Regions from separate parts of the Pseudomonas oplopanacis genome, predicted to be linked through region 3. Evidence: predicted binding sites of a transcription regulator. Region 3 holds the regulator's gene; each other region holds the start of a gene.
What was found. The regulator FliA, encoded in region 3, starts transcription of late flagellar genes. The targets are predictions, from matches to a motif close to CTAAAGTTTNNNNNNNNNNNGCCGNTAA.

Region 1 (9,805 bases), on a different contig from region 3:
TGGAGTGACCGAGGACGCTGGCCTTCTGAATGCCGAGGGCCTTGAGCAGTTGCTGGGTGTTGGTCGCCAGTTGCTGGAAGCTGTACTGATAATTGTCGGGTTTGCTCGAGGTGCAGAAACCGATCTGGTCCGGGGCGATGACCCGGTAGCCTGCCTCGCTGAGGACCTTGATCGAACTGTCCCAGGTCGCTCCGCAGAAGTTCTTGCCATGCATCAGCACCACGCTGCGGCCATTGGCCTTGCCATGGGCGGCGACGTCCATGTAACCCATTTGCAAGGATTTGCCCTGGGACTCAAAGGCGAAATGCTTGACGGTGTAGGGGTAATCGAAGCCCTGCAATTCAGGGCCATATTCCGGCCCGTCGGCGTGGGCGACAAGGGGCAGTGCGGCGGTCAGCAACAGGCTGGGCAGCCAGCGGGAGAGGGCGAGGGGCATGGGTGAACTCCAAAGAAAACCCGCCGATGCTGGATCGGCCGGATTAGGGCGACATTAAACACAGGCAATCGCCGCGCACGATCGTTCAACCCATCCAGCCCAGCGTGGCCAGGGCCAGTACGCCATAACGGGCGGCCTTGGCCAGGGTCACAATCAGCAGGAATCGCCCCAAGGGTTCACGCATGACGCCGGCCACCAGCGTCAGCGGGTCACCGATGATCGGCACCCAGCTCAGCAGCAAAGACCAATGGCCGTAGCGCTGATAGTGCTCTCGGGCGTTTGCCAGATGACGAGGGCTGACCGGAAACCAGCGTCGGTCGCGAAACCGTTCGATACCGCGTCCCAACCACCAGTTCACCAGCGAACCGAGTACGTTGCCCAGCGTTGCGACGGCCAGCAGCGACCAAAGCCAGTATTTGTCGCTGAGCAACAACCCCACCAGCACCGCTTCAGACTGCAGCGGCAGCAACGTCGCGGCACCGAACGCGGCGAGAAACAGCCCGAGGTAAGCGCCGGACATCAATGGGCGGGGTAGTCCGCCACCACGACATCACTGCCGTCCTTTTTCAGGCCGATCACTTGATAGGCATCGCTCATGCCATCCATTTCCATCCCGGGCGAGCCCATGGGCATGCCGGGAGCGGCAACGCCCAGCAGGTCGTCACGCTTGCTCAGTGCCAGCACCTGGTCTGCCGGTACATGGCCTTCGACGAACTTGCCATTGATCAGCGCGGTATGGCACGACGCCAGACGCGGTGGCACACCGTGCTGTTGCTTGAATTCGCTCATGTTGGATTCGACGTGGTCTTCAACCTTGAAACCGTTGGCTTCGAGGTGGCTGATCCATTTTTTGCAGCAGCCGCAATTGGCGTCGCGGTGCACTTCGATGGGGATCAGGTCGGCGGCGTGAGCGAGGGAGGAAATAAAAAGCACGCTCAGGGCGGCCAGACGCAGAGGGGTTCGCATGGGAAAGTCTCGACTCGGGTGACGGTCAAAAAAAGAGGCATTTTGACCAGTTTAGCCACGGATGAGCGACGAGATTGTTTCCAAGTGATGCAAACACAACGCAGCCTACGCAGAACCCTGTGGGAGCGAGCTTGCTCGCTCCCACAGGTTTTGCCCCAGGGTTCAGGTTCTCAACGAACCTTGAACCGCCCCATGATCGAACTGACGCGCGCATTGGCGTCCACCAGTTGCCGGGTATTCAGTTCGCTGGCCTGACCGCTTTTCACCAGTTCATCCACCATGTGGCGGATCTGCACCATGCTGCGGTTGATCTCTTCGGTCACCGCACTTTGCTGCGAGGCGGCGGTTGCGATTTGAGTGCTCAGGCCGTTGATGTGGCTGACGGAACCGGCCATTTCATCCAGGCCGGAGTTGACCCGTGCTGTCGCGTCGGCGGCGGACTGGCAACTGGCCTGGGTGTTTTCCATTGCCGCGACCGAGGAACTGACGCCTTGGGTCAGGCGCGTGAGCATTTCATTGATTTCCGAGGTGCTGGCCTGAGTGCGGCCGGCGAGGGCGCGGACTTCATCGGCGACCACCGCAAAGCCTCGGCCTTGTTCACCGGCCCGGGCCGCTTCGATGGCTGCGTTCAATGCAAGCAAGTTGGTTTGCCCGGCGATGGCGCCAATCACCCCGAGAATCTCGGTGATGCGTTGGGCGTCCTGCTGCATGCTTTCGACTTTGTGGGTGGCGCTCGCCACTTCCTCGATCAACGCAACCACGCTGCTCGACGCTTCGCCCACCACCACCCGCGAACGGTCGGCGTTCTCGTTGGCGCGCTTGGTGAAGGCCGCTGTCTCGGCGGCATTTTGCGCGACACTTTCAGCGGTCGAACTCATCTCGGTAATGGCGGTGACGGTCTGATCGGTTTCCGAGGCGTGGCGCACCAGGATCTGACTGGTGTGGGCCGAGGTGCGTTGCAGGTTGTCCAGGATCGAGGCCATGGCGCCGGTGGCCTGGGTCACTTCACCGATCATGTTTTGCAAGTAGACAAGAAACGCGTTGACCGAGTGGCCGATGGCGCCCAGTTCGTCTTCGGCACGAATGATGATGCGTTTGGTCAGGTCGGCGTCGCCGGTCGACAGCGCGTCGATATTGGTCTTGAGGATTTTCAGGCGCTGGACCAGTTGGCGGATCGCGTAGATCTGCAGCATTGCCAGCAGGATCACCATCGGAATTTGCAGCAGGCTCAGAGTGCTGAGCACGTCGTCGCGCTGGGCGGTGATCAGTTTGCTCGGCAGGGCGGTGGCGAGGAACCACGGCGAGCCTTCGATGGGGCGCATGAAGAACGTGCTGTCTTCGCCGTTGTTGTCGAATTCGACGCGCTGCGACTGGTCACGGTTTTGCAGGCCGGCTTTCACCTGGCTGGCGAACGGTGAGTTGCTCGCCAGTTCACTGATGTTTTTCAGGACGATGGGCCCGCTGATGCGCGAACTGTTGCTGATGATCTTGCCGTCGGCTTCGACGATCAACATCTCGGCGCCAAGGTCCTTTTCCTTTTGCGCGATCAAGTCATTGAAGAAGCCCAGCGTCACGTCGATGGTTGACACGCCGTACGCCACGCCATTTTTCTGAATAGCCATGGCGCAGTTGGTGCGAGGCTCGGCACTGGCGTCATCTTTATAAGCCGCCGCCCAGGCACATTGGCCACGTGGCGTTTGCATGCCGCCCTTGTACCAGGCCTGGTCGTAGTAGTTCGGCGCAGCGTCGCTGTTCCAGAACGTGTTGACTGCCAGTTTGCCCGAGGCGTCGCGGTGCCAGAAGGTGCTGAATTTGTTGCGCCCGGCTTCACGTTGGCCGGGCAACGGCCAGATCCCGCCGCCGAAGACTTTCAATTCACCGTACTGATCCACCAGGCCAGGCAACACCGTGTCGATGCCGGCGCTGTCGAGCAACGGAATGGTTTGGGTAATGCTGCGTTGCTGGGCCTGAACCTTGTTCAGTTCACCCTGGATTTGCCGGGCGACGTCGGCGATGCGGTTGAGGGCCACCTGTTCTTCGGTATGGCGCAGCTTAGGCGCGACCAGCTGGCTGATGCCGACCACCGTCAGCACGAACAGCAACAGGATAAACAGGACCAGAAACAGCGTGTAGCGAGCCTGGATCGAACGGAATGTGGGCATGGGGCCGGTCCTTGTGTGCAGCACTTTTATTATTAGGTTTGGAGGGGGCATCGGTGCTTCATCGGGCTATCGGCTTGCGCAGGGATAGCTTTAGGCACGATCGTCCAAGAACGGGCATCAGTGGGAAAGGCGTCAGGTATCGAAACGGATACAAATAAACTAACCGAGATGTACGAAGAACCCTGTTAGTTGTCTAGACCAATCCGGAAAAGTTTGTCTAGACCAATAAAGGCGGGCACTTGCTAGTTTGTATCTGAAATGTACGTAAATTGTAAAAAGCCGAAAATAGTTGTTGGAGTGGCCAGTTGCCAGAGCCGATACTCGCCCGCTCTAAACCCGCTCAAGAAGGAACTGAATATGGTCACGCAGTCGGAAGCTCAGTCATGACTATCGGCTATGCAGGAGGGTGGACGCCGAAGGCCGGTCTGCTGGTGCAGGACACAGGCGGCGGCAAGCCCGTGACGCACAGCGCCAGGGTCAAGCAAATGCTTGCGCTGGTGGGCTCGAATCCAAACGCGCTGAACGCGGCGAGAATGGATGAGCAGAAAATATTCAGGAACGTTAAAGGCTTCGACCCGGAAAATGTATCGTCCAAACAACTGGGAAATCTCAGTGCGTTTTTACGCGGCAAAGGTCTGATTTCCGATATTACGTCGATGACGCTGATGAACGCCGGGGACAAGTTCGACCGGTTCGGGGTACAGAATGACCCGGATGCGAAGTTCAATGCGCTGGAGTACTTTGCCACACAACTGGACACCATCCAGAACAACAGCATCAAGGGCGATAAATATGCGATTGGCCTGATCCCGGAATACAAGACAGCCATCTACGTCCTGCAAAACCTGGCCACTTACGGCAAGGGCAATGGCACTACGGTCCCGACGGACAAGGGTGTCAACTCCAAGGCGTGAAAGGTTGCCGGCCCGCTCAGTTGAGCGGGCCGGGCACCGTTGCTAGCGGTCGAGCAACTTCATGACTTCCTCGGGGTAACGCATGCCTGCGGTGGCATTGGCGGGGAATATCGCTTCCAGCGCTTTCAATTCATCTGCGCTGAGTTTCACCTCCAGCGCCGCGACGTTTTCTTCCAGGTATTTGCGCTGTTTGGTTCCAGGGATCGGGATCAGGTAGTCACCTTGCGCCAGCACCCAGGCCAACGCCAACTGACCTGCCGACACGTCTTTTTCTGCGGCCAGTGCCTGTACTTGCTGCACCAGCAGCAGATTCTTCGCAAAGTTCTCCCCTTGAAAACGCGGGCTGAAACGACGGTAATCATCCGCCGCAAAGTCGTCCGGGCTTTTCAGTGCTCCCGTTAGAAAGCCACGTCCCAGCGGGCTGTAAGGCACAAACGCCACGCCCAGTCGCTGACACGCGGCCAGGCAGCCGTTTGCCTCTTGATCGCGGCTCCACAACGAATACTCACTTTGCAGCGCGCTGATGGGGTGGACCTTGTGCGCTCGTTCCAGAGTGGCGACCGACGCCTCGCTCAAGCCCAGGTAACGCACCTTGCCGGTCTTCACCAGCTCGGCCATGGCGCCGACGGTTTCTTCGATGGCTACCTGCGGATCGATCCGGTGCTGGTAATACAAATCCAGGGTTTCAACGCCGAGACGCTTGAGTGTGCCGTCGATGGAGGCGCGAATGTAGTCCGGTCGGCCATTGACACCCCGTGCGGTGGGGTTGGACGGGTCACGGACAATGCCGAACTTGCTCGCCAGAAACACCTGGTCGCGTTTGCCGGCAATGGCTTTGCCGATCAACTCTTCGTTGGTGTGCGGGCCGTACATATCGGCGGTGTCGAGCAGGTTGATCCCGAGTTCGAGTGCGCGATGCAGGGTAGCAATGGCCTCGCGGGTGTCTACGCCAGTGGTGTAGAAATCGGTCATGCCCATGCAGCCCAGGCCGATGGCGGAAACCTGAGGGCCGTTTTTGCCCAATTGACGTGTTTGCATGAAATCAACTCCCTGTGGTGTGAGTGCACAGTGTCGACCTCGACAGAAACAAGATAAACCGGCTAAAACTGCTATCACTGTTCGTATTTTCTAAATAGTCATCAGGGCCGCCAGAACAATGGACCGTTTTAACGCCATGCGCGTGTTTACCCGAATCGTCGAGCTGGGCGGGTTCGCCAAAGCGGCAGACAGCCTGCAATTGCCCCGCGCGTCGGTCACTGTTTTGATCAAGCAGCTTGAAGCGCATCTCGGGGTGCAACTGCTGCAACGCACCACGCGACAGATCAGCCTGACACTCGACGGCGCGGCCTATTACCCGCGTTGTGTGCGGCTGTTGGCGGACCTGGAGGAGACTGAAGCGGTGTTTTCCGCCGCTCGACACAACCCCAAAGGGTTGCTGCGGGTGGACATGCCGGCAGGGATCGGGCGCTTGATCGTGATCCCGGCGTTGCCGGCGTTCACCCGTCGTTATCCCTTGATCGAACTGGAGCTCGGTCTGAATGACCGTCCCGTCGATCTGATCCGCGAAGGCGTCGACTGCGTGTTGCGCGGCGGCTCCGCGCTGGATGAGTCCTTGGTGGCGCGGCCGCTGGTCATGCTGGATCAGGTCACCTGCGCCAGCCCTGACTACTTGCAACGTCATGGGAGCCCTCAGTGTCTGGCAGACCTTGAAGGGCACCGGATGGTTGAGTATTTCTCTGGCACGACCGGGAAGCGTTTTGGGCTGGAATTCCAGGTTGATGACGACGTTCAACTCATGGATTTGCCCAAACAGGTGGCGGTCAACAGTGCCGACGGTTACCTCGCTGCCTGTGAGGCGGGATATGGACTGATTCAGACCCCGTATTACCACGTTGCCCGCCAGCTCGAGGAAGGACGTTTGTGTGAAGTGCTCGCGGACGTGCCGCCACCGGTGATGCCGCTGACGGCACTGTATCCGCCTCACCGCCAGTTGTCCCGGCGGGTGAGGGTGTTTGTCGACTGGCTGGTGGAGCTTTGCGCGCAGCCGGGTCTCAACATTTACAGGAAGGGGTCAAGCGGCTGAACAGGTGTTGTCCAGCGCGCTGACGTCACGCTGCAAATTATCGTGTAACTGTTGCATGTCCGGGCAATGCAGGGCGAGGTGACGCGGCTGCGCCCCTCGGTGAAACAGCGCAAACCAACCGTTGCTGTGAAGGACGGGCATCAATCCGCTGAAGGTGAAACCCAGATTCGTCAAACGGTGCAGGTCCTCGGCAAAGTGGCGTGACAGCTCGATTTTGGCTGAAATGAGCCAATGGCCGGGCAGCCGCCGGAGCTGGTCCAGCAATGCGTCGTTCAAACGCTGAATGACGACGATGTAGCGCTGGTGGTGTTGCCTGATTTGCAACGGCATCGGTGCTGGCGACGTCGTGGCCCGATAAGTCCCGAACACATTACACAAGCGTTGCATGAGCCCGCGGCAACTGTCAGGCCATTGAATGTCGGGCAACGGGCGTGTGTGCCCCAACGCAAGATAACAACCGATCACCATGGTTTCCGCCAGTGGCCTGGTAAGCGGGGACGGCGCGTAGTCGGGAAGCAAACCCGTGCTGTGAAAGCCAAGGCTGTGGGCCATGCGTTGCGTGTGGAGATGGTGCGTGACTTGTTTGATCACGACGTTTTTGTCCCGTTGCGCATCCGACTGCAACAGCAATTCCCGACCCAAGTGAGTCGCGATACGTTGCCCTCGTGCAGCGGGGTGGACCACGCTCAGGGCCAGCTCAGGGGTGTCCGGCAGCGAGTCGCGGCATAACGCGGCGTGCCCCAGAACACGTTCGCCATCGACCGCCAGCATCGAGAACCATCGCCCGTCGGCATTGTGCTGACTGATCATGCTCGGCAGATAGACGTCCGGGCGAGGGTAATCCTCTGCGTAGATCTGGCGAAACAACTGGCTGACAGCGGGCGCATCATCCGGCTGGAAACGACGATAAAGAAGTGTCGACATCACGTACGCTCCGTTGACGGCGAGTCATACATGCGCTGGTCCAGGACGCGCATCTGTTTGCCAGAGCGCGGGTGCAGGTTCAAATCGGTGATCGCGCAGGGCACCACGCGCAATTCCAGCAACCCCTGATTGTTCAGTTGCCCGATGCCGGGATAGTGGGCGGCCAACGCTTCATGCAGTGCGCTGCCAATGAGGGCAGTATCGGTGGACGGGGTGGCGGGCACCCACTTCACCGTTACGAGGTCTTTGACACCCTCTTGCTCGATTACCAGCTGCCATTGATCGCTGCCAGCGACGCGCTGCACGATCAACAGGATTTCATCGATCAGCAACGACAATGTCCCTACCCGAACCCGTTGACTGTGGGCACTGCGCCCCTTGAGCGCGAATTTTCGCATCGGCGTGGCGCTTGGCTCACGCCAGCAAGCACGGTCACCCACGGGATAACGCAACAGCGGCATGAGCCGACGCGTGAGATTGGTGACCACCAGCAAACCGGTACGGTCACACTCTTCTATGACTTCGCCGGTGAGCTCATCGACAATTTCCAGCAGTGTGTGGGGTTCAAACGTCCGATGCTCTCCCAAGGCACAGTCACGGCTACTGGCCCCGATCAGGCCGGCATCGACGCTGGCGTAGCCGGCGGAGGCGATGCGCGCATTGGGGAGCACAGTCTTGAGAATGGCGATTTGCGCGGGGAACAGGCTTTCGCCGCCGTACAGCAACGTATCGACCCCGCATAGCACCCGTTGATGCCGATTCAGGTAGGCGGCAAATTGCAAAAACTGGGCTGGTACGCCGGCCAGTACGTTGATCCGATGCTGATCAACGGCATCGGCCAGTACGTCCATGTCGACGTTGCCCGTGAAGGGAAACTCGCATATGGAGTGTGTGACGTGCGCCAGTGAGTCGTGGAAGAACACGAAGCTGGCGTAAAGGTCACCGGAAAAAAACAGATTGGCGACCCGGTCGCCGTCCTTCAGCTGAGAGGAAATACTCTGTGCGAAGGTGTTTACCAATGTCTGCCATTCATTGGAGGTATAGACACTAAGTTTGCCGTGGCTGGTCGAACCGCCGGTTTTAAACACCAAGCCGTCGTCGACTCTTCCCGTCAGCACCGGCCAATGATTCAAGTCGTGACTGTCTGCCCAGTATTCCTCCACATTTATGAATGGCAGTTCATTCAAGGCGACTTCTCGCGCGGGCAAGTGTTGCAGGTGTTTGCGGTAGAAGTTCGAGTGTTGCCTTATGAAAGGCACGAGTTGTTCAAGCGAATAAGTGGAATTCACGGGGTTCTCTTTTGATCAGGCGTGTCTACGGTTAAAAGACAGGGTGTTGCTAATCAGCGATCTATTTGTATTCGGTTATCAATAACCAAGGGTGTTTTGCCGCTGTGTTTATTTCTTGTGAAATCCGATTCTGCACATTCGTGAACTTCTATTGTTAAAAAACAATTGTTCACCGCGTTCGACAAGGCTTCATCGGTCAATAACGACTGGCGAACGTTGCCACTGTCTGAATCAACTAGAACCCGCAGCCGTTCCATTCCGTTTGGTGCATGGTCCAGCTGAATTTGAATCGGTTTGCCGACACTGTCCTGCAGCGCTGATGGCGAAATGAACTCTGTGCCTACCCGCAACAGCTTGCCGTGGCGCTGAAGCAATTCGAACCGCGGTGATTCAAGCCCGCAGGGGCAGGGCTCGGGCACCCAGCGACCGGTATCGCCTACGTCATACCGACGCACGTCCTGGCCTTGCCGCGCTCGGGATGTAAACAATAATCGTCCGACTTCATCGGCCTGAACCGGTACGTCCTGTTCGAGCTCCACGATTTCCAGATGCTGGGTGTCGCACATCAAATGAAACACCCCATTGGCCGTCACTGCGCAGGCATGCCCCAACGGGCCGGCATCGACCGAGCCATAAATCGCCGAGCGAATCTGCAACACCCCACAGCTTTCTATCAGGCGCAGGCTGGCCTCTGCCGGGTGTTCACCGCCGAGAAACACTTTGTTGATGCCGCCGTATGTGCGAAGGCGTTCCTGTTCGTTGAAAAACAGGCGGTGCAAGGTGCTCGGCATGCCGATCAGCACGGTAATGCGGTGGTCCGCGATCATTTGCGCTATTTCGCTGAAGTCGTCATTGGGCGGTGCCCCCATCGGGAAATGGGTCACCTCCATCTGCTCAAGGACCTTGGTAAAACTGGAAAACCCGCCGTACAAGCCGCCGCCGTAAAACAGGTTCATCACCCGGTCCGTTGTCGGGTCGAGGCCGGCGGCAAACATACCGTCGGCGGCCGCGCGCATTTGCCGCTCGAAGTC
Region 2 (9,805 bases), on a different contig from region 3:
CAGCGCCAGCGCCGGCAGTTGCACCATGCCGTCCACCGGCGCGGCGATGATGGCGATGCGGCCGAAGGTTGCCAGCGCCGCGACCGAGGCCGGGAGCCAGAACCCGGTGGTGTCGAAAATCACGTCAGCGCCGCCGGCATACACAGCGTTCACCTGAGCGCCCAAGTCTTCAGGCTTATCCAGCTGCAACGTCTGATAGCCCAGAGCCTGCAATTCCTTGACCTGCTCCGGTCGCCGCGCCGCCGCCAGCACCTGGGCGCCGCGTACCTTGGCCAGCGCCAACGCCGCACTCCCCACCGCCCCGCCGCCGATCACCAACAAGCGCGTTTGCGCCGTCACCAGGCTGCGCTCCAACGCATCCCACGCCGTGGTGTAGGGCACGCCGAGGCTGGCGGCCTGGGCGAAATTCAGGTGAGTCGGCTTGAGCGCCACGCCGTTGGCCGGCAGCTTGACGAATTGCGCATGGGAGCCGTCGGCAAAGAACCCCAGTTCACGCCCGGTGCCCCAGACTTCCTGGCCGATCAACGCCTGCGGACCTTCAACCACGACACCGGCAAAATCCCGACCGGGGATCCGTGGCAACGTGGTGTAAGGGAAACGTCCCAGCACGTTCTTCACATCGCTGGGGTTGAGGCCGGCGGCCTTGATCTGCACCAGCACTTCATCGGCGCCGGGAACCGGGGTGGGCACGTCAACGTAGCGCAAGGCCGAGAGGTCGCCGGTTTTGTCGAACTGCAATGCTTTCATGAGCGTTTCCATGGAATAAATGAACGGTTCAGGAGATCCAGCCAGCGACCAATTGCCGGCCCATGGGCCACAACTTTTCACCGGCCAGCATGCCGAGCAGCCCGACCAGTGCGATGGCCGGCGGTGCGGGGGAACGAAAATCCAGTGCGCCGTAGAGCAAACCGACGCCCAGACCGATGACCAGCGAGATGAGGTAGCTCATGGTGGACTCCGGGGGCAATGAAGACAGGCCTGAAGTCTAGTGCGAGGTGGAAATGGGCACCGGCCAAGTGCTTCTGAATTTCGGCCAAAGCACTAAAGACACAAACCGTAGCCCTGTGGGAGCGAGCCTGCTCGCGAAGGCGGTCTTTCATTCAACATTGATGCTGAACATGACGGCCTCTTCGCGAGCAGGCTCGCTCCCACAGGGTTTTGCCAGCGGCTACAAGGTTTGGTGATGGCTGGAGAACTGTGAAGGCGCGACGCCCAGTTCCCGGCGGAACATGTCGCTGAAACTGCTCGGTGAATAGCCCAGCTCGCGGGCGATTGCGCTGACCGGCACGCCCTGAATCAGCTCCGCGACCGCCGTCGCCAGTTGCACCTGCCGTCGCCACTCGGCGAAGCCCATGCCCAAACTGTCCTTGAACAACCGCGCCAGGGTACGCACGCTGGCACCGGCGTTTTCAGCGTGTTGTTCGAACGGGATGTCCAGCGATGGCGCGGCCATGACCGCCTGACAGAGGTTCATCAGGCGCCGGTCGGAATCATCCGGCAACGGGATTTTCAACAGAGAACGCCTGGCTCGTCTAAGCTCCAACAGCGCCAGGCCGACCAGCGCTTCGTAATACTCCGGAGCCCCTTCCTCGCCCTGCTCCACCAGCCCGACGATCAGCTCCCGCAGCAGACCGCCGACCTCAATCACCTGAACACTCTTTTCCAGTGTGGCCGCCAATGACGGTCGCAGGTAGATGTTGCGCATCTGCAAGTCCGAGACCACACGAATCCCGTGAGGCACGCCCGGCGGTAGCCATACCGCCCGTTGCGGCGGTACCACCAGCGCCTCATGGGGCGTTTCAACCCACATCACGCCGCTCATTGCATACAGCAATTGGCCCCAGACATGCTCGTGCGGCTCGATAAACAAGCCGCGCGGATAGGTGCGCGCCAGCGGTTGCACGGGCACATCGGTGTCACTCAGATCAGGGGGCGCGGCAAGGGCCATGGGGCAGCAATCATTGAGGTTTTCAGGTCTTGCATGGTAACCAGCCCACGGCCTTGTCGCCACTGGCCGCCGCCGTCTGACAATAAGACTGAATTTTCCGTAACCCCAACGATCCTTCTATTACCACAGGGAGGAATACGGGCTTTATGAACAACGCAAAACTATTCGTCATTGAATACACCCTTCATGGCGTCCCCAAGTCATTCATCATCCGCCTGGACAAGATGGACAACGCGGAGGCTTGGCATTGGGCAAGCTGCGACGCCGGAGTGGGCAGGATCCCGCGATTCGGCCGAGAGAAGGTGCAAAAGACCAGCAAACCGATGGCGGAAAAGTTCGGGGTCGAGAATGTGAAGTGGCGGCCGACGAGTTAATAAAACAGAACAAATGAATACCTGTGGCGAGGGAGCTTGCTCCCTCGCCACACTCATCCTTCTGATCAGGTTTAAGCACTACTTCTCATGAGCACACTTGCAGCCCTTGCTGGAGCATTCTTCGCCATGTTCATGGTGCTTGGCGCAGGCTTCGCAACAATAGTGTTTACCGTGGCGCGCTATCGGATGCTCGCCCAGCTTGCACGAGCATTTGGGACAATCGCAGATACTGTCACTGCTGATCATGAGTCGGACTCCATTGGTGTGGTCGTCGGGGTGCCGCACACGCGGCCCGTCTTACCAGTGTAGGAGTTTGTGTCAGGCCTGCCGGGTGCTGCTGCGATACATGAACACCAACGCCAGCCCCAGGCACACCATCGCCACGATCCGGCTGTTCGACAGGTCGATGGCCGGATTGCCCAGCCAGCCGAAATTGTCGATCAGCATGCCCATGCCCAGTTGCCCGACAATCACCGCCACGGTCGCCACCGCCGTGCCGACCTTGGGCACCGCGCCGACCATGACCATCATGTACACCACGCCAAACAGCGCGCCACTGAGCTGCCATTTCGGTACGTCCAACAAACTCACGGCCTGCGCCGGTTCGAAAAACAGGATCAGCAGCCCGGTGACCACCGCGCCCACCACGAAGGTCAGCAAACTGCTGCGCAACACGCCAACCGTTTCGCCCAGACGGCCATTGATCGCCGCCTGCACACTCAACACCGCACCGGCCGCGACGATCACGGCCAACAAAATAATCAGATTCATCATCAACCCCGAGCGATCAGAACAAGTGCCACGACAATCAACAGCAACGCCAGCCAGCGTTCACCGTTGACCTTTTTGCGAGCGGCGCCGAACCAGCCGAAGTGGTCGATCAGCACGCTTTTGCCGACCTGCCCGCAGAGGATCGCGATCATGGTCATTGCAATGCCGATGTGCGGCGTGGCCAGGGTCAGCACCACCACATAGATCGGCCCGAGAAAGCCGCCGATCAACTGCCAGCGCGGCAAGGTGTTCAACGCCGGGCCCTGTTGCGGGCCGCTGAACAACAGCAGCAAAAACAGAATCGCCGAGCCGACCCCGAAGATGCTCAACGTCGCCCATAAATGCCCGACCTGAACCCCGAGCGGCCCGAGCAACCCGGCCTCCACGGAAAGGCCCATGCCGGCGAGGATCACCAGCGGCAACAGCAATAGCCGCAGCCCTGGTTTGGTCGCGGGGGTGACCGCGGTGTCAATTGAAGACGCTTGCATAAGGGAAACCTGCCTGTAGAAACAATGGCCGGCATTATCCAGTGGCAGAGCTTTGCGATAAATGGGAGCATCCTGACAACACTTTTGCGCAACTCGCACAGCAGGACGAACATGCACGGTCTCAACGAACTCGGATTCAAGGCACTTCGGCTGTTTGTCGCCGTGCTCGACCACGGCAGTTTTTCCGAAGTGGCGCGGCGCGAGGGCCTGGCGCCCTCTTCGATTTCCCGGCAGATCCAACTGATGGAACAGGCCCTGAGCCAGCAATTGCTCTACCGTCACACCCGCGCCGTCACGCCCACCGAAGCCGGGCGCATGCTCGGTCATCATGCGCGACTGGTGCTGGTGCAACTGGAGGAAGCCGAGCAAGCCTTGCAGGAACAGCAAAGCGAACCGAGCGGACTGGTGCGGATCAACGCCCCGGTGGTGTTCGGCCAACGGCACCTGACGCCGTGGCTGGGACAATTGTGCGAGCGCTATCCCAAGTTGCAACTGGATATCCAGCAAACCGACCACTACATCGACCCGCTGCAAGAAGGCGCCGACCTGCTGTTTCGCATCGGCCCGCTGCACGACTCCAGCATGCAGGCACGGATCCTCGCGCCGCACCGCTTTCAAGTCGCCGCCAGCCCGGCCTATCTCGAACGCCACGGCACGCCGCAACGCCCTGAAGACCTCGCGGCGCATCAATGCCTGGCCTACAAAGGTGCGACCGGCTTGCAACGCTGGTTTTTCCGCAAGGATCAGCAAGACTGGACGCCCTACTCCGTCAAAGGCCCGATCACCGGCAACCACGCCGACACCCTGGTTCAAGCGGCTGAACAAGGGTTGGGGCTGGTGATGTTTCCGTCGTGGCTGATTGGTGAAGCGGTGCGCGAAGGCACGCTGGTGCCAGTGCTGGGGGACTTTCAGGTATCCAACAGCCTTGAGCCGCAGCAGATTGCGGTGTTATGGCCGGGCAGCCGACGGTTGTCGGTGAAGGTGCGCACGGTGATTGATTTCTTTGTCGAGTGCTTTGGGCCGATTCCGTACTGGGACAGACCGTAATCACCTGTGGCGAGGGAGCTTGCTCCCTCGCCACAAAGGCTCGCTCCCACCGGTTTTGTGAGTGTCAGATACGGAACTGGCCGACCAGTTTGCCGAGGCGCTGGCCGAGGTCTGCCAGGCTGCGCGACGTCTGCGCACCGAGTTGGGTTTCATCCGCCACATTGTCCACGGCAACCGCGATCTGATGCACGCTGCGGTTGATCTCTTCCGCCACTGCCGTTTGCTCTTCCGCAGCGCTGGCGATCTGTGCGTTCATCGAATTGATAGTGCCGATCAACTGCGCCATGGTGTCCAGCGAGGCGCCCGCCTCATTGGCCTGGGCGGAAGTGCCGTCACCCGCTTCACTGGAACGGCGCATGGCTTCCACCGCCGATTGGGTCCCGGCCTGCAAGCGGTCAATCATGCTCTGGATTTCCTGGGTGCTGATCTGCGTGCGACTGGCCAGCGCCCGCACTTCATCGGCCACCACCGCAAACCCGCGGCCTGCTTCACCGGCGCGTGCCGCTTCGATGGCGGCGTTGAGCGCCAACAGGTTGGTCTGATCGGCAATCGAACGGATCACCCCGAGCACGCTGACAATCGACGACACGTCTTTTTGCAAGCTGTCCAGGGATACGCCGCTGCTGCGGATGTCGTCCACCAGCGCATGAATCTTGACGATGCTGCCCGCGACCACGCGTTTGGCGGCCTGACCTTCTTCGTCGGTCTGCTGCGCCGCGACTGCCGCGTTTTGCGCACTTTTGGCCACTTCCTGCGCCGCTGCCGACATTTCGTTGATCGCCGTGGCGACCTGATCGGTCTCGTGACGTTGACGCTCCATGGCCTGGTCTGAGCGCTGGGCCTGATCGGACACCTGGTTCACCAGCCCAGTCAGTTGTGTGGTCATTTCGGTGATCTGACGCACGAGGCTGTGGATCTTGTCGACAAAACGGTTGAACGAGCCCGCCAGTTCGCCGAGCTCATCCTGGCTGGTGATGGTCAGGCGACGGGTCAGGTCGCCCTCGCCTGCAGCGATGTCATCGAGGTTGGCTTTCATCATGTTCAACGGGCGCAGGATGGTGTTGGCCAGCAGCATGCCGACCGCCGCGATCACCAACAGCACCACCACGGCAATCCCGACGATGCTCAGCAGCACGCCTTCCATGCGCTCCTGAACCTTGGCTTCCACCAGCGCGACTTGCGCTTCGATGCCGTCGAGGTTGACCGACGTACCCACCGCCATGTCCCACTTCGACAGGTATTCGGTGTAGCCCAGTTTAGGCACCAGCACTTGGGTGTTGCCGGGCAGCGGCGAGCTGTATTGCAGGTAGTGCGTCCCGTCCTTGGCGACTTTCACCAGGTCGCGGTTGACGTAGACGCCGTTCGGGTCGCGGTTGTCCTTGAAGCTCTGGCCCACGCCTTCGGGGCTGTTGGCCTTGAACAGGCGAACAGTGTTGGAGTCGTAGCCGAAGAAGTAGCCTTCCTTGCCGTAGGTGATGCTCGACAGCAACTTGATCACCTGCGCCCGCGCGGCATCATCACCGGGGGCGGCGGCGTCGTAGAGCGGTTTGATCGTGGTCATGGCCACGGCCACGTAGCTTTGCAGAGTGGCCTTGGCGTCGTTGAGCAGGCGCTGGCGCGTTTCCTCGACTTCCTTGTGCGCCTGTTCCTGAAGCACGAACAGCGTGGTCAGGCTGATAACCAGGGCAAAGAGCAACACCGGAAGAACGGCAAGGGACAGGACTTTAGCCTTCAGGCTCATGCGCATGACGGTTCACTCTTTTGGTTTTGTTGGCGTGGTTAAAGGCTTTAACGGCACGCCGGGCCAAAAGTTGAGCGCGGTCCCCTGTGGGAGCGAGCCTGCTCGCGAAAGCGGTGTGCCAGTCGATGTTGATGTTGACTGATACACCGCTTTCGCGAGCAGGCTCGCTCCCACATTTAGTCCACTGTGATGAGGAAGAACGGGGTTAGAGAATCATCGCAGCCACCCAACCAAACGCCAGCAGCGGCAGGTTGTAGTGCAGGAACGTCGGGACCACGGTGTCCCAGATGTGGTGATGCTGGCCGTCGATGTTCAAACCCGAGGTCGGGCCCAGCGTCGAGTCAGAGGCTGGCGAGCCGGCGTCACCCAGGGCGCCGGCCGTGCCGACGATGCAGACGATGGCCAGCGGGCTGAACCCAAGCTGCACGCACAGCGGCACGAAAATCGCCGCCAGGATCGGCACGGTGGAGAACGACGAACCGATGCCCATGGTCACCAGCAAACCGACCAGCAACATCAACAGGGCGCCGATGCCCTTGCTGTGGTTGATCCACGAGGCCGAGGATTCCACCAGCGTCTGCACCTGGCCGGTGGCTTTCATCACTTCGGCAAAGCCGGAGGCGGCGATCATGATGAAGCCGATCATCGCCATCATCTTCATGCCTTCGGTGAACAGGTCGTCGGTTTCACGCCACTTCACAATGCCCGACACCGAGAAAATCAGGAACCCGGCCAGGGCGCCGATGATCATCGAGTCCAGCAGCAACTGAATAATGAAGGCCGCCACAATGGCCACGCCCGCGACCATCAGGCTCAGCGGGTTGTACTGCACCGCGACCTGTTCGACTTGCTCGATTTTTTCCAGGTCATAGACGCGCTTCTTGCGGTAGCTGAAAAACGCCACCGCCAGGCCGAACACCATGCCCAGCGCCGGAATGCCCATGGCGTGGGTGACATTGATGCCGCTGATGTCCACACCGCTGCGGGCGACGTTGGCCAGCAGAATCTCGTTGAGGAAGATGTTGCCGAAGCCCACCGGCAGGAACATGTACGGGGTGATCAAACCGAAGGTCATCACGCAGGCAATCAAGCGGCGATCCAGTTGCAGCTTGGTCAGCACGTATAAAAGCGGCGGTACCAGCAGGGGGATAAAGGCGATATGTATCGGCAGAATGTTCTGCGAAGCGATGGCCACCACCCACAGCAAACCGATCAGCAGCCACTTGACTTGACCGCCACCGCTGGCGTGTTGCCGATCGACCATCGCCAGGGCCTTGTCCGCCAGGGCATGGGCCATGCCGGACTTGGCAATCGCCACGGCGAACGCGCCGAGCAGGGCATAGGACAACGCCACCGTCGCCCCGCCGCCGAGGCCGCTGTTGAAGGCTTTGAGCGTGGCGTCGATGCCCAGGCCACCGGTCAGGCCACCCACCAGCGCGCCGACAATCAGCGCGATCACAACGTGCACGCGGGACAGGCTGAGAATCAGCATGATGCCGACCGCGGCGATTACAGCATTAATCATCGTTACCTCAAGGCAAGCGAAATGAGCTCAGCCGGCAGTCTGCGAAGAGCCGCCAGCGGATTAAGGAATGGGTTTTATTAGAGGGCGCGCACTGTGCCGCAGAGTGGGCTCGGTGTCAAAGCGCGAGGGTCTGGCGATATGTAACGGACAGTGAACCCCCTCGCCACAATAGTGCCCCCCTTTCACCACAGCCAATCGCGGGTTTCGATATTTGCCAAAGGGATAAAGAAAGCAGATTTGCGGCCGCTACAGTGCAAAGTCTCAGATATTTATCGAATAAAGGACGTCTCCATGTCACTAAGACAACTTTCCATCCAATGGAAAATCACCCTGTTGGCCGGGCTTTGCCTGGCCGGCATCGTGACCCTGCTGGTGGGGCTTTCGCTGTACCGCATGGAGCACAGCTCCGCGATGGTGAAAGCCTCAAGCATGGAGATGCTCACCGAAGCCGCCCAGGCGCGCATCGAATCCCAGGGTGAAAACCAGGCGCTGCTGATTCGCCAGCAGTTCATGGACGCCTATCAATATGGCCATGGTTTCTCGCGTCAGGTGCTGTTCCTGCGCGATCAGGCGGAAAAGCGCTTCCTGGACGCCTTCGACCTGCGCGAAGACCTGACCCGCCAGGTCAAGTCGGCTCTGCAAGCCAACCCGGAACTGCTCGGCCTGTCGCTGGTGTTCGAAGCCAATGCGCTGGACGGCAAGGACGAACTGTTCACCGGCCAGGCGGAGCTCGGCAGCAACGACAAGGGCCGTTTCGCCCTGTACTGGTCACAGCCGACTCCGGGCAAAGTGAAATCCATGGCGCTGCCGGAAAGTGACATGGCCGACACCAGCACCGGCCCCAGCGGCGAACCGGCCAATGCCTGGTTCACCTGCCCGCGTACGTCGCTCAAGCCGTGCGTGATCGAACCGTACTTCTACGTGATCGACGGCCAGAACGTGCTGATGACCAGCATCGTGTTCCCGCTGATGGTCAACGGCAAAGTGATCGCCTCGCTGTCGGTGGACATCAACCTCAACAGCCTGCAGGCCATGAGCCAGGGCGCGAGCAAAAAGCTCTATGACGGCCAGACCAACGTCAGCATCCTCAGCCCGGTCGGTTTGCTCGCCGGCTACAGTGCCGACGCCAGCAAACTCAGCCAGCGCCTGGACAGCGTGGACAAGGCCAACGGCGCCGAGCTGATCCGCATGCTCGCCGGCAGCAGCAAAACCGAAAGCCTGCACAACGATCACCAGTTGAAAGTGCTGGCGCCGTTCCAGCCGATTCCCGGTGGCAAATCCTGGGGCGTGCTGCTCGACGTGCCGGAAAAAGTCCTGGTCGGCCCGGCCGAAATCCTGAAAAAACAACTCGACGACAGCAACACCACCGGCACTCTGGTCGAGCTCAGCCTCGGCGTGCTGGCCGCATTGATCGGCCTGTTACTGGTGTGGCTGATGGCCCGCAGCGTGACCAAACCGATCCTTGGCGTGGCCCATATGCTGGAAGACATCGCCAGCGGCGAAGGCGACCTGACCCGGCGCCTGGCCTATGACAAGAAGGACGAACTGGGCCAGTTGGCCGGCTGGTTCAACCGTTTCCTCGACAAGCTGCAACCGATCATCGCCGAGGTCAAACGCTCGGTGCAGGACGCACGCAGCACGGCGGACCAGTCGTCCGCCATCGCCACCCAGACCAGCGCCGGCATGGAGCAGCAATACCGTCAGGTCGATCAGGTCGCCACCGCGTCCCACGAAATGAGCGCTACCGCCCAGGACGTCGCCCGCAGTGCCGCGCAAGCCGCGCAGGCGGCCAAGGATGCGGATCAGGCGACTCGCCGCGGGTTGACCGTGATCGACCAGACCACCACCAGCATCGACCACCTCGCCGCTGACATGAGCGCGGCCATGGTGCAAGTCGAAGGGCTGGCGGCG
Region 3 (9,805 bases):
GCTAAAGCGATAGAGGAAGTGGTTTTACCAACACCACCCTTTTGATTGGCAACGGCCCAGACTCTCATTTGAATGTTTCCTCCCGGCCGACGAGGTCAGCCGAGAAATAGCTCAACGTTTTAATGCGGGTGACGGAGAATTGACGGCGCTCTCTCGTACCGGCGACTTGACCGCTGACGGTGCAGTTTGTGTGCCAGCACGCTTCAACGCGGCGTCCGGTTGCGCATGAGCGGTTCCGGTGCCGGTGAGGCTGCGACGAACATCGAGATTGCGTGAAACCACCAGCACCACACGACGGTTGCGTGCGCGGCCTTCGGCGGTGGCGTTATTGGCCACGGGCTGAAACTCGCCATAACCCACGGAGGCCATTCGGCTCGGGTTCACGCCCTGCATCGCCAGAATGCGCACAATGCTCGCCGAACGGGCCGAGGACAGTTCCCAGTTAGTGGGGTACTGCGCGGTGCGGATCGGTTGATCATCGGTAAAGCCTTCGACGTGAATCGGGTTATCGAACGGCTTCAGAATCCCGGCCACCTTGTCGATGATGTTGAACGCGTTGTCGCTGGGCATGGCATCGCCACTGCCAAACAACAGGCTGGAATTGAGCTCGATCTCGACCCACAACTCGTTACCGCGCACGGTCATCTGGTTGGAGCTGATCAGGTCACCGAACGCGGCGCTGATGTCATCGGCGATGCTTTTGAGCGGGTCACTGGAACCGGCAACACCGGCATCGACCTGTTCGCTGTCTTTCACCAACGGCTTGGCAGGGGTCACGGTCATCGGTCGCTCTTCGCCGACCGGGATCGGCTTGAGCGAGCGATCGGCGTCGGTGAAGACCCCGATCAACGCTTGCGAGATGACTTTGTACTTGCCTTCGTTGATCGAAGAGATCGAGTACATGACCACGAAGAACGCGAACAGCAAGGTAATGAAATCCGCGTAGGACACCAGCCAGCGTTCGTGATTGACGTGTTCTTCAGGTTGGCGACGACGAGCCATAATCCATTACCCCCATCAATCCATGAAGCCCTGAAGCTTCAACTCAATAGAGCGAGGGTTTTCACCTTCGGCGATCGACAGGATCCCTTCCAGCAACATTTCGCGATAACGCGACTGACGCAAAGCCACGGACTTGAGCTTGGAAGCAATCGGCAGCAACACCAGGTTGGCACTGGCCACACCGTAGATGGTGGCAACGAAGGCCACGGCAATGCCGCTGCCCAGTTGGGTGGGATCGGCCAGGTTGCCCATGACATGGATCAGGCCCATCACCGCACCGATAATCCCGATGGTCGGCGCGTAGCCGCCCATGCTTTCGAAAACTTTGGCGGCTTCGATGTCGCGGCTTTCCTGGGTGTAGAAATCCACTTCCAGAATGCTGCGAATCGCTTCCGGTTCGGCACCGTCAACCAGCAGTTGCAGGCCTTTGCGCGAGTAGCTGTCGGGTTCGGCATCGGCCACCCCTTCCAGACCGAGCAAGCCTTCCTTACGGGCCGTCAGGCTCCAGTTCACCACGCGATCGATGCCACCGGCCAGGTCAACGCGTGGCGGAAACAGAATCCAGCCAAGGATTTGCATGGCACGCTTGAAGGCGCTCATCGGCGATTGCAGCAAGGCTGCGCCGATGGTGCCACCGAGGACGATCAAGGCTGCCGGGCCGTTGGCCAGCGCGCCGAGGTGGCCGCCTTCAAGGTAGTTGCCGCCAATGATGGCGACGAACGCCATGATGATGCCAATCAGGCTTAAAACATCCATCAGATACACGCCTCGACCAGGTGCTTGCCAATATCTTCCAGCCCATAGATCGCGTCGGCGAGATCGGCTTTGACGATGGCCATCGGCATGCCGTAGATCACGCAGCTGGCTTCATCCTGAGCCCAGATCGCACTGCCGCTCTGCTTGAGCAGGCGAGCCCCTTCACGACCGTCGGCGCCCATGCCGGTCAGCACGACCGCCAGAACTTTGTCGCCGTAGGACTTGGCCGCTGAACCAAAGGTGATGTCCACGCTGGGTTTGTAATTCAGACGTTCGTCGCCCGGCAGGATTTTCACCGCGCCACGGCCATCGATCATCATTTGTTTGCCACCCGGTGCCAGCAACGCCAGGCCAGGACGCAGGATGTCGCCATCCTCGGCTTCCTTGACGCTGATGCGGCAGAGCTTGTCCAGGCGTTCGGCGAAAGCCTTGGTGAAGGCCGCCGGCATGTGCTGGATCAACACCAGCGGTGCCGGGAAGTTGGCCGGCAACTGGGTCAGCACCCGTTGCAGCGCAACCGGACCGCCCGTGGACGTGCCGATGGCCACCAGTTTGTAGGCCTTGCGTTTCGGTGCAGGCGACGATGGGCCGGACGACACAGGCGCATGGGTGCGTGCCGGAATCGGTGCCGGCGCAGGACGCGACGGTGCGTGGCTGCCGTAACTGCTGGCGCTGGCAGGCGCAGGCGTCGGGGCAGGTGCGGCGACCGGGGCCGGTGCACTGTAGGTATTGGCGCGACGGTTACTGCGCGAAATGCTCAGGATCTTTTCGCACAGCAGTTGCTTGACCTTCTCCGGGTTTCGGGAGATGTCTTCGAAATTCTTCGGCAGGAAATCCACGGCGCCGGCATCCAGCGCATCGAGGGTCACCCGGGCGCCTTCGTGCGTCAGCGAGGAGAACATCAAAACCGGCGTCGGGCAGCGCTGCATGATGTGTCGCACGGCGGTGATGCCGTCCATCATGGGCATTTCGTAGTCCATCGTGATCACGTCCGGCTTGAGGGCCAGGGCCTGATCGATCGCCTCTTTTCCGTTGGTCGCCGTTCCGACGACCTGGATATTCGAATCCGCTGAAAGAATTTCCGAGACGCGGCGGCGGAAAAACCCCGAATCGTCCACCACCAGGACTTTGACTGCCATAAACACTCCGTTAGACGGAGCGAGGCTCAGTCGCCCCGCTCCACCAGAATCAAATACGCCGCGTGGCGTAACGCTTGAGCATGCTCGGAACATCGAGAATCAGCGCAATGCGGCCGTCACCGGTGATGGTGGCGCCCGACATGCCCGGGGTTCCCTGGAGCATTTTGCCCAATGGCTTGATGACCACTTCTTCCTGGCCCACCAACTGATCGACGACAAAGCCGATCCGTTGCGTGCCCACCGAAAGGATCACCACATGGCCTTCGCGCTGCTCTTCGTGAGCGGCGGAGCTGACCAGCCAGCGCTTGAGGTAAAACAGTGGCAGCGCCTTGTCGCGCACGATCACCACTTCCTGACCGTCCACCACGTTGGTGGTCGACAGGTCGAGGTGGAAGATCTCGTTGACGTTCACCAGCGGGAACGCAAACGCCTGGTTGCCGAGCATGACCATCAGCGTCGGCATGATCGCCAGGGTCAGCGGGACCTTGATGACGATCTTCGAGCCCTGGCCTTTGGTCGAGTAGATGTTGATCGAACCGTTGAGCTGGGAAATCTTGGTTTTCACCACGTCCATGCCCACGCCACGACCCGACACGTCGGAGATCTCGGTCTTGGTCGAGAACCCAGGCGCGAAAATCAGGTTGTAGCACTCGGTGTCGCTCAAGCGATCCGCCGCGTCCTTGTCCATCACACCGCGTTTTACCGCGATGGAACGCAGGACGTGCGGGTCCATGCCTTTGCCGTCATCGCTGATCGACAGCAGGATGTGGTCGCCTTCCTGTTCCGCTGCAAGGATCACCTTGCCGCCACGGGACTTGCCCGAGGCTTCGCGCTCTTCCGGCGACTCGATGCCGTGGTCGACCGCGTTGCGCACCAAGTGGACCAGCGGGTCGGCCAGGGCCTCGACGAGGTTCTTGTCGAGGTCGGTTTCTTCGCCGACCAGTTCCAGGTTGATCTCTTTCTTGAGCTGGCGAGCCAGGTCGCGAACCAGACGCGGGAAGCGTCCGAAGACTTTCTTGATCGGTTGCATCCGGGTCTTCATGACCGCGGTTTGCAGGTCAGCCGTGACCACGTCGAGGTTCGACACAGCCTTGGACATGGCCTCGTCGGCACTGTTGGCACCCAGGCGAACCAAACGGTTACGCACCAGTACCAGTTCGCCGACCATGTTCATGATTTCGTCGAGACGCGCGGTATCGACCCGCACGGTGGTCTCGGCTTCGCTCGCCGGTTTTTCCGGCGGCGGCGCAGCCGGAGCACGGGCCGGGGCCGGTGCAGCGGCGGCAACCGGTTTCGACGCCTCGACTTTCGGTGCCTCGGCTTTTGGATCTGGCACCTTGGCCACGGGTGCCGCTGCCTTGGCAACGGGCGCCGCAGCAGTGACAACAGAGCCTGTCGCCACGTCGGTGAACTTGCCTTTACCGTGCAATTCGTCGAGCAGCGATTCGAACTCGTGATCGGAGATCAGATCCCCGCCCGCCGCCGCTGCGGTTGGCGCAGGTGTAGCTGGTACCGAAGCAATGGCCGACTCCAGCGCATCCACCGCAAAGTTGCCCTTGCCGTGCAGCTGATCGAGCAGAGCTTCAAATTCGTCGTCGGTAATGTCGGAGCTGTCGCCCGCCGCTTTCGGCGCAGCCGGTGCCGCTGGCGCTGGGGCCACGGCGTCGACGGCGAACTGGCCTTTGCCGTGCAGTTGATCGAGTAATGACTCGAACTCGGCATCGGTGATTTCGTCGCTGGCAGCGGCATCGCTGGCAGGCGTTGGTGCAGCCACTGGCGCTTCGGCCTGAGCCTTGACGGCATTCAGCGAGTCCAGCAGTTGTTCGAATTCGTTATCGGTGATGTCGCCCGATTCGCTTTCGGCGGCAGGTGCTTCAACCACTTCAGCAACCGGTGCAGCTTCATCTGCGGTTTGCGGCTCGGCCAGACGGGCCAGGGCCTCCAGCAATTCAGGTGTCGCAGCGGTGACCGGGCTACGCTCGCGGACTTCGCCGAACATGCTGTTCACCGCGTCCAGCGCTTCGAGGACCACGTCCATCAGTTCCGAATCGACGCGACGCTCACCCTTGCGCAGGATGTCGAACACGTTCTCGGCGATGTGGCAGCACTCCACCAGCTCGTTGAGCTGGAGGAAGCCGGCGCCCCCTTTTACAGTGTGAAAACCGCGAAAAATTGCATTGAGCAAGTCCGCATCATCCGGTCGGCTTTCCAGCTCGACCAGTTGTTCGGACAGTTGCTCTAGAATCTCGCCGGCCTCAACCAGGAAATCCTGAAGGATCTCTTCATCGGCGCCGAAGCTCATTAAGGGGGTGCTCCTACAGGTCTAAAAACCTAAAAAACCTAGAATGCTGAAACGCTAAAATCCCAGGCTGGATAGCAAATCGTCCACATCGTCCTGACCGGACACAACGTCTTCTCTTTTATCGGCATGAATCTGCGGACCTTCACCCTGAGAGAGATGTTTTTGTGGATCTTTTTCGGCGAGCATCGATTCACGGTCATGTTCGATACCCGCAAAGCGGTCTACCTGGCTGGCCATGAGGACGAGCTTGAGCAAATTGCTTTCAACTTCGGTGACCAACTGGGTCACGCGCTTGATCACCTGACCGGTGAGGTCCTGGTAATCCTGAGCCAGCAGGATGTCGTTGAGGTTGCTCGACACCGTGCGGTTGTCCTCGGTGCTGCGTGTCAGGAAACCGTCGACGCGGCGGGCCAGCTCACGGAACTCTTCAGCCCCGACTTCGCGGCGCATGAACCGGCTCCAGTCCGTGCTCAACGCCTGGGCTTCTTCGCTCAGGCTGTTGACCAGCGGCGTGGCGCTTTCCACCAGGTCCATGGTGCGGTTGGCCGCGGCCTCGGTCAGCTTGACCACATACCCCAGGCGCTCGGTGGCGTCCGTGATTTGCGACACTTCCTCGGCTTGCGGCATGTTCGGGTCAATCTGGAAATTGACGATCGCGCTGTGCAGCTCGCGAGTGAGCTTGCCCACTTCCTGATACAGGCCACGGTCACGGGTCTGATTGAGCTCATGGATCAGTTGCACAGCCTCGCCGAACCTGCCTTTTTCAAGGCTGGCGACCAGTTCGACGGCATGTTTTTTCAGGGTCGATTCAAAATCGCCCTGTGAAGATTCTTTATGCTCCATAGCTCCCCCGTGGCGCAGTGGATCAACCGATGCGTTCGAAAATCTTCTCGATTTTTTCTTTCAACGCCTGGGCCGTGAAGGGTTTGACCACATAGCCGTTTACGCCGGCCTGGGCCGCTTCGATGATCTGCTCGCGCTTGGCTTCAGCGGTCACCATCAGCACTGGCAGGTGCTTGAGCTTTTCATCGGCGCGCACGTGGCGCAGCAGATCGATACCGGTCATGCCAGGCATGTTCCAGTCCGTTACCAGAAAGTCGATGCTCCCGCTGTTGAGAACCGGAATGGCAGTAGTGCCATCGTCAGCCTCGACCGTGTTGGTGAACCCAAGGTCACGCAACAGGTTTTTTATGATCCGCCGCATCGTTGAGAAGTCATCAACGATGAGGATTTTCATGTTCTTGTCCAATTCGACCTCCAAGCAGTCTTAAACGCGCCCAGCACCTGGACGCGCCATTTCAATCAATTCGGCAATTCACTCGATGACTGTCTGGAGCACAACAGATCGCGACCGGTGCCGTTCAAATCCGCACCAGCCCCGTTCGCAGTGTCCCCACACTGCCTTCAGCGCGCTCGCCACTCCCCCAAACGCCCCCGCAAACGGGCCGCGCACTGGCTGTGTAACTGGCTGACCCGCGATTCGCTGACCCCCAGGACCTCACCGATTTCCTTGAGATTCAACTCTTCGTCGTAGTACAGCGCCAACACCAGTCGCTCGCGCTCCGGCAAATTGGCAATCGCGTCCGCCAGCGCCGCCTGGAAGCGTTCATCTTCCAGATCGCGTGACGGCTCGAGATGAGCACTCGCGCCATCCTCATGCAGCCCTTCGTGTTCGCCGTCCTGCAACAGATCGTCGAAACTGAATAAGCGGCTGCCCAGGGTGTCGTTCAAAATCCCGTAATAATCGTCGAGACTCAATTGGAGTTCGGCCGCAACCTCGTGATCTTTAGCGTCACGGCCGGTTTTAGCTTCAATAGAGCGAATTGCGTCACTGACCATACGGGTATTTCGGTGGACCGAGCGTGGCGCCCAGTCCCCCTTGCGTACTTCATCGAGCATGGCGCCGCGGATTCGTATGCCCGCGTACGTCTCGAAACTTGCGCCTTTGCTGGCGTCGTATTTGGTCGACACTTCAAGCAGGCCGATCATCCCGGCCTGGATCAGGTCTTCAACCTGGACACTGGCCGGCAGACGGGCCAGCAAGTGGTAAGCAATGCGTTTGACCAGTGGCGCGTAACGCTCGATCAGCTCGTACTGCGCGTCACGTGCCGACTTCTTGTAGAGGTTGTAGCCACTGGCTGTCATAGGACGGGTCCTGCGGTCTGTTGCACGAGGCGCTCGACGAAAAACTCAAGGTGCCCGCGCGGGTTGGCAGGCAGCGGCCAGGTATCAACTTTCTGCGCGATGGCCTTGAACGCCAGGGCGCACTTGGAACGCGGGAAGGCTTCATACACGGCACGTTGTTTCTGCACAGCCTTGCGCACGCTTTCGTCGTAAGGCACCGCGCCGACGTATTGCAAGGCCACGTCGAGAAAGCGGTCGGTGACCTTGGTCAACTTGGCGAACAGGTTGCGACCTTCTTGCGGGCTCTGGGCCATGTTGGCCAGGACGCGGAAGCGGTTCATGCCGTAATCGCGGTTAAGCAGTTTGATCAGCGCGTAGGCGTCGGTGATCGAGGTCGGCTCGTCGCAGACCACCAGCAAGACTTCCTGCGCTGCGCGAACAAAACTGACTACCGAGTCACCTATGCCCGCAGCGGTGTCGATCACCAATACGTCGAGATTGTCGCCGATGTCGCTGAAGGCCTGGATCAGTCCGGCGTGTTGAGCCGGGCTCAAATGAACCATGCTCTGGGTGCCAGACGCGGCCGGAACGATTCGAATACCGCCCGGGCCCTGCAACAGAACGTCGCGCAGCTCGCAGCGGCCTTCGATCACGTCGGCCAGGGTACGTTTGGGTGTCAGTCCCAGCAGGACGTCAACGTTCGCCAGGCCCAGGTCAGCGTCCAACAGCATGACGCGACGGCCGAGCTCAGCCAGGGCCAGCGACAAATTCACTGACACGTTAGTCTTGCCGACGCCACCTTTGCCGCCGGTCACCGCGATCACCTGTACGGGATGCATGCTGCCCATGTTATTTCTTTACCTTGTCTTGCATAGACGGAGGCCACATTACTGGCTGCGCGTTCGCAAATGGAACAATGCATGGCAGACCATCGATGTAGGTACAAAAACTGTTCATTACTACCTTAGCCAACCTGCTTGGTCGGGCTGTGGTAAATATCAGCGAACATGTCAGCCATGGCTTCTTCGCTGGGTTCTTCCTGCATTTGTACGCTTACGGCGCGACTGACCAACTGATGACGGCGCGGCAGATGCAAATCATCCGGGATCCGCGGGCCATCGGTCAGGTACGCCACCGGCAATTCATGACTGATCGCCAGGCTCAGCACCTCGCCGAGACTTGCCGTTTCATCCAGTTTAGTCAGGATGCAGCCAGCGAGCCCGCAGCGTTTGTAACTATGATAAGCGGCTGTTAGAACCTGTTTTTGGCTGGTGGTTGCGAGCACCAGGTAATTTTTTGATTTGATGCCACGCCCGGCCAGGCTTTCGAGCTGCATGCGCAGGGCTGGATCGCTGGCCTGAAGGCCTGCGGTATCAATCAGCACCACGCGTTTGCGCAGCAGTGGCTCCAGCGCCTGAACCAGCGATTGGCCCGGATCGACGTGGGTCACCGACACATTGAGAATGCGCCCCAGCGTCTTGAGCTGCTCCTGGGCGCCAATGCGAAAGCTGTCCATGCTCACCAGCGCGATGTTCTGCGCGCCGTACTTGAGCACGTAACGGGCTGCGAGCTTGGCCAGGGTGGTGGTCTTGCCCATGCCGGCAGGACCAACCATGGCAATCACGCCGCCTTCTTCCAGCGGCTCGACTTCCGGGGTAGCAATCATCCGCGCCAGGTGCGCCAGCAACATGCGCCAGGCCTGACGAGGCTCATCGATATCACCGATCATCGCCAACAGATCGCGCGACAACGGGCCGGACAGGCCGATGCGTTGCAGGCGACGCCACAGGTTGGCCTGGGCCGGACGGCTACCTTGCAGCTGATTCCAGGCTAGCGAACCGAGCTGTACTTCCATCAGTTCGCGCAGGCTGTTGAGCTCGAAACGCATCGAGTCGAACGCACGTGGATCCACGCCGCCAGCAGCCGGTGCCGGAGCAGGCGCGGAGCGACGCGGTTCGGCGTAGGTCGGTTCGATTAGTGGCTCGGCAGCGGTCAGTGGCAGGCCGGCGAACAACTGGCGATTGGTGGTCTTGTCGCCTTCGGTCTCGCCATCGCCACGCAGGCTCAATTCAGCCTGGGCAGTGACGATGCGCGATTGGGTCTTGCGCAGCTCATCCTCGAGTTCCATGTTCGGAACACGCGGGGCCAGCGCCGACAATTTGTAATCCAGCGCAGCCGTCAGCTCGACACCACCGGCAATCCGGCGATTGCCGATAATGGCGGCATCGGCGCCCAGCTCATCACGAACCAGTTTCATGGCCTGACGCATATCGGCGGCGAAAAAACGCTTAACTTGCATAAACCACTACCTCAGCCGTTGGGCCCTACTGTCGCAACGATGGTCACTTGCTTGTTGTCAGGGATTTCCTGATAAGCCAACACATGCAAACCCGGGACTGCCAGTCGGCCAAATCGCGACAACATGGCGCGAACCGGGCCGGCCACCAGCAGAATCACCGGTTGACCTTGCATTTCCTGACGC

Region 1: a site for FliA is predicted at 3,631-3,658, ahead of ACWKV5_RS16460 (methyl-accepting chemotaxis protein). Genes of this name have one in related genera too.
Region 2: a site for FliA is predicted at 8,117-8,144, ahead of ACWKV5_RS19645 (methyl-accepting chemotaxis protein). Genes of this name have one in related genera too.

Annotation. Positions count from the first base shown of each region.
Region 1 is NZ_JBSKHV010000007.1:226,382-236,186, reverse strand. Features, by position in the region: gene ACWKV5_RS16475 (alpha/beta fold hydrolase) at 1-436, opposite strand, end outside; gene ACWKV5_RS16470 (YqaA family protein) at 522-956, opposite strand; gene ACWKV5_RS16465 (DUF411 domain-containing protein) at 956-1,402, opposite strand; gene ACWKV5_RS16460 (methyl-accepting chemotaxis protein) at 1,573-3,564, opposite strand; gene ACWKV5_RS16455 (hypothetical protein) at 3,948-4,478, shown strand; gene ACWKV5_RS16450 (aldo/keto reductase) at 4,521-5,516, opposite strand; gene ACWKV5_RS16445 (LysR family transcriptional regulator) at 5,635-6,561, shown strand; gene ACWKV5_RS16440 (GNAT family N-acetyltransferase) at 6,550-7,485, opposite strand; gene ACWKV5_RS16435 (AMP-binding protein) at 7,485-8,774, opposite strand; gene ACWKV5_RS16430 (aldehyde dehydrogenase family protein) at 8,828-9,805, opposite strand, start outside.
Region 2 is NZ_JBSKHV010000010.1:44,143-53,947, reverse strand. Features, by position in the region: gene ACWKV5_RS19695 (quinone oxidoreductase family protein) at 1-747, opposite strand, end outside; gene ACWKV5_RS19690 (DUF1427 family protein) at 776-949, opposite strand; gene ACWKV5_RS19685 (AraC family transcriptional regulator) at 1,169-1,948, opposite strand; gene ACWKV5_RS19680 (DUF6555 family protein) at 2,095-2,322, shown strand; gene ACWKV5_RS19675 (metallothionein) at 2,401-2,568, opposite strand; gene ACWKV5_RS19670 (DMT family transporter) at 2,641-3,096, opposite strand; gene ACWKV5_RS19665 (DMT family transporter) at 3,096-3,581, opposite strand; gene ACWKV5_RS19660 (LysR family transcriptional regulator) at 3,693-4,628, shown strand; gene ACWKV5_RS19655 (methyl-accepting chemotaxis protein) at 4,693-6,375, opposite strand; gene ACWKV5_RS19650 (Na+/H+ antiporter family protein) at 6,575-7,891, opposite strand; gene ACWKV5_RS19645 (methyl-accepting chemotaxis protein) at 8,186-9,805, shown strand, end outside.
Region 3 is NZ_JBSKHV010000002.1:661,544-671,348, reverse strand. Features, by position in the region: gene ACWKV5_RS07445 (ParA family protein) at 1-68, opposite strand, end outside; gene motD (flagellar motor protein MotD) at 112-1,002, opposite strand; gene ACWKV5_RS07435 (flagellar motor protein) at 1,018-1,758, opposite strand; gene ACWKV5_RS07430 (protein-glutamate methylesterase/protein-glutamine glutaminase) at 1,758-2,897, opposite strand; gene ACWKV5_RS07425 (chemotaxis protein CheA) at 2,947-5,199, opposite strand; gene ACWKV5_RS07420 (protein phosphatase CheZ) at 5,254-6,042, opposite strand; gene ACWKV5_RS07415 (chemotaxis response regulator CheY) at 6,065-6,436, opposite strand; gene fliA (RNA polymerase sigma factor FliA) at 6,604-7,344, opposite strand; gene fleN (flagellar synthesis regulator FleN) at 7,341-8,171, opposite strand; gene flhF (flagellar biosynthesis GTPase FlhF) at 8,288-9,622, opposite strand; gene flhA (flagellar biosynthesis protein FlhA) at 9,634-9,805, opposite strand, start outside.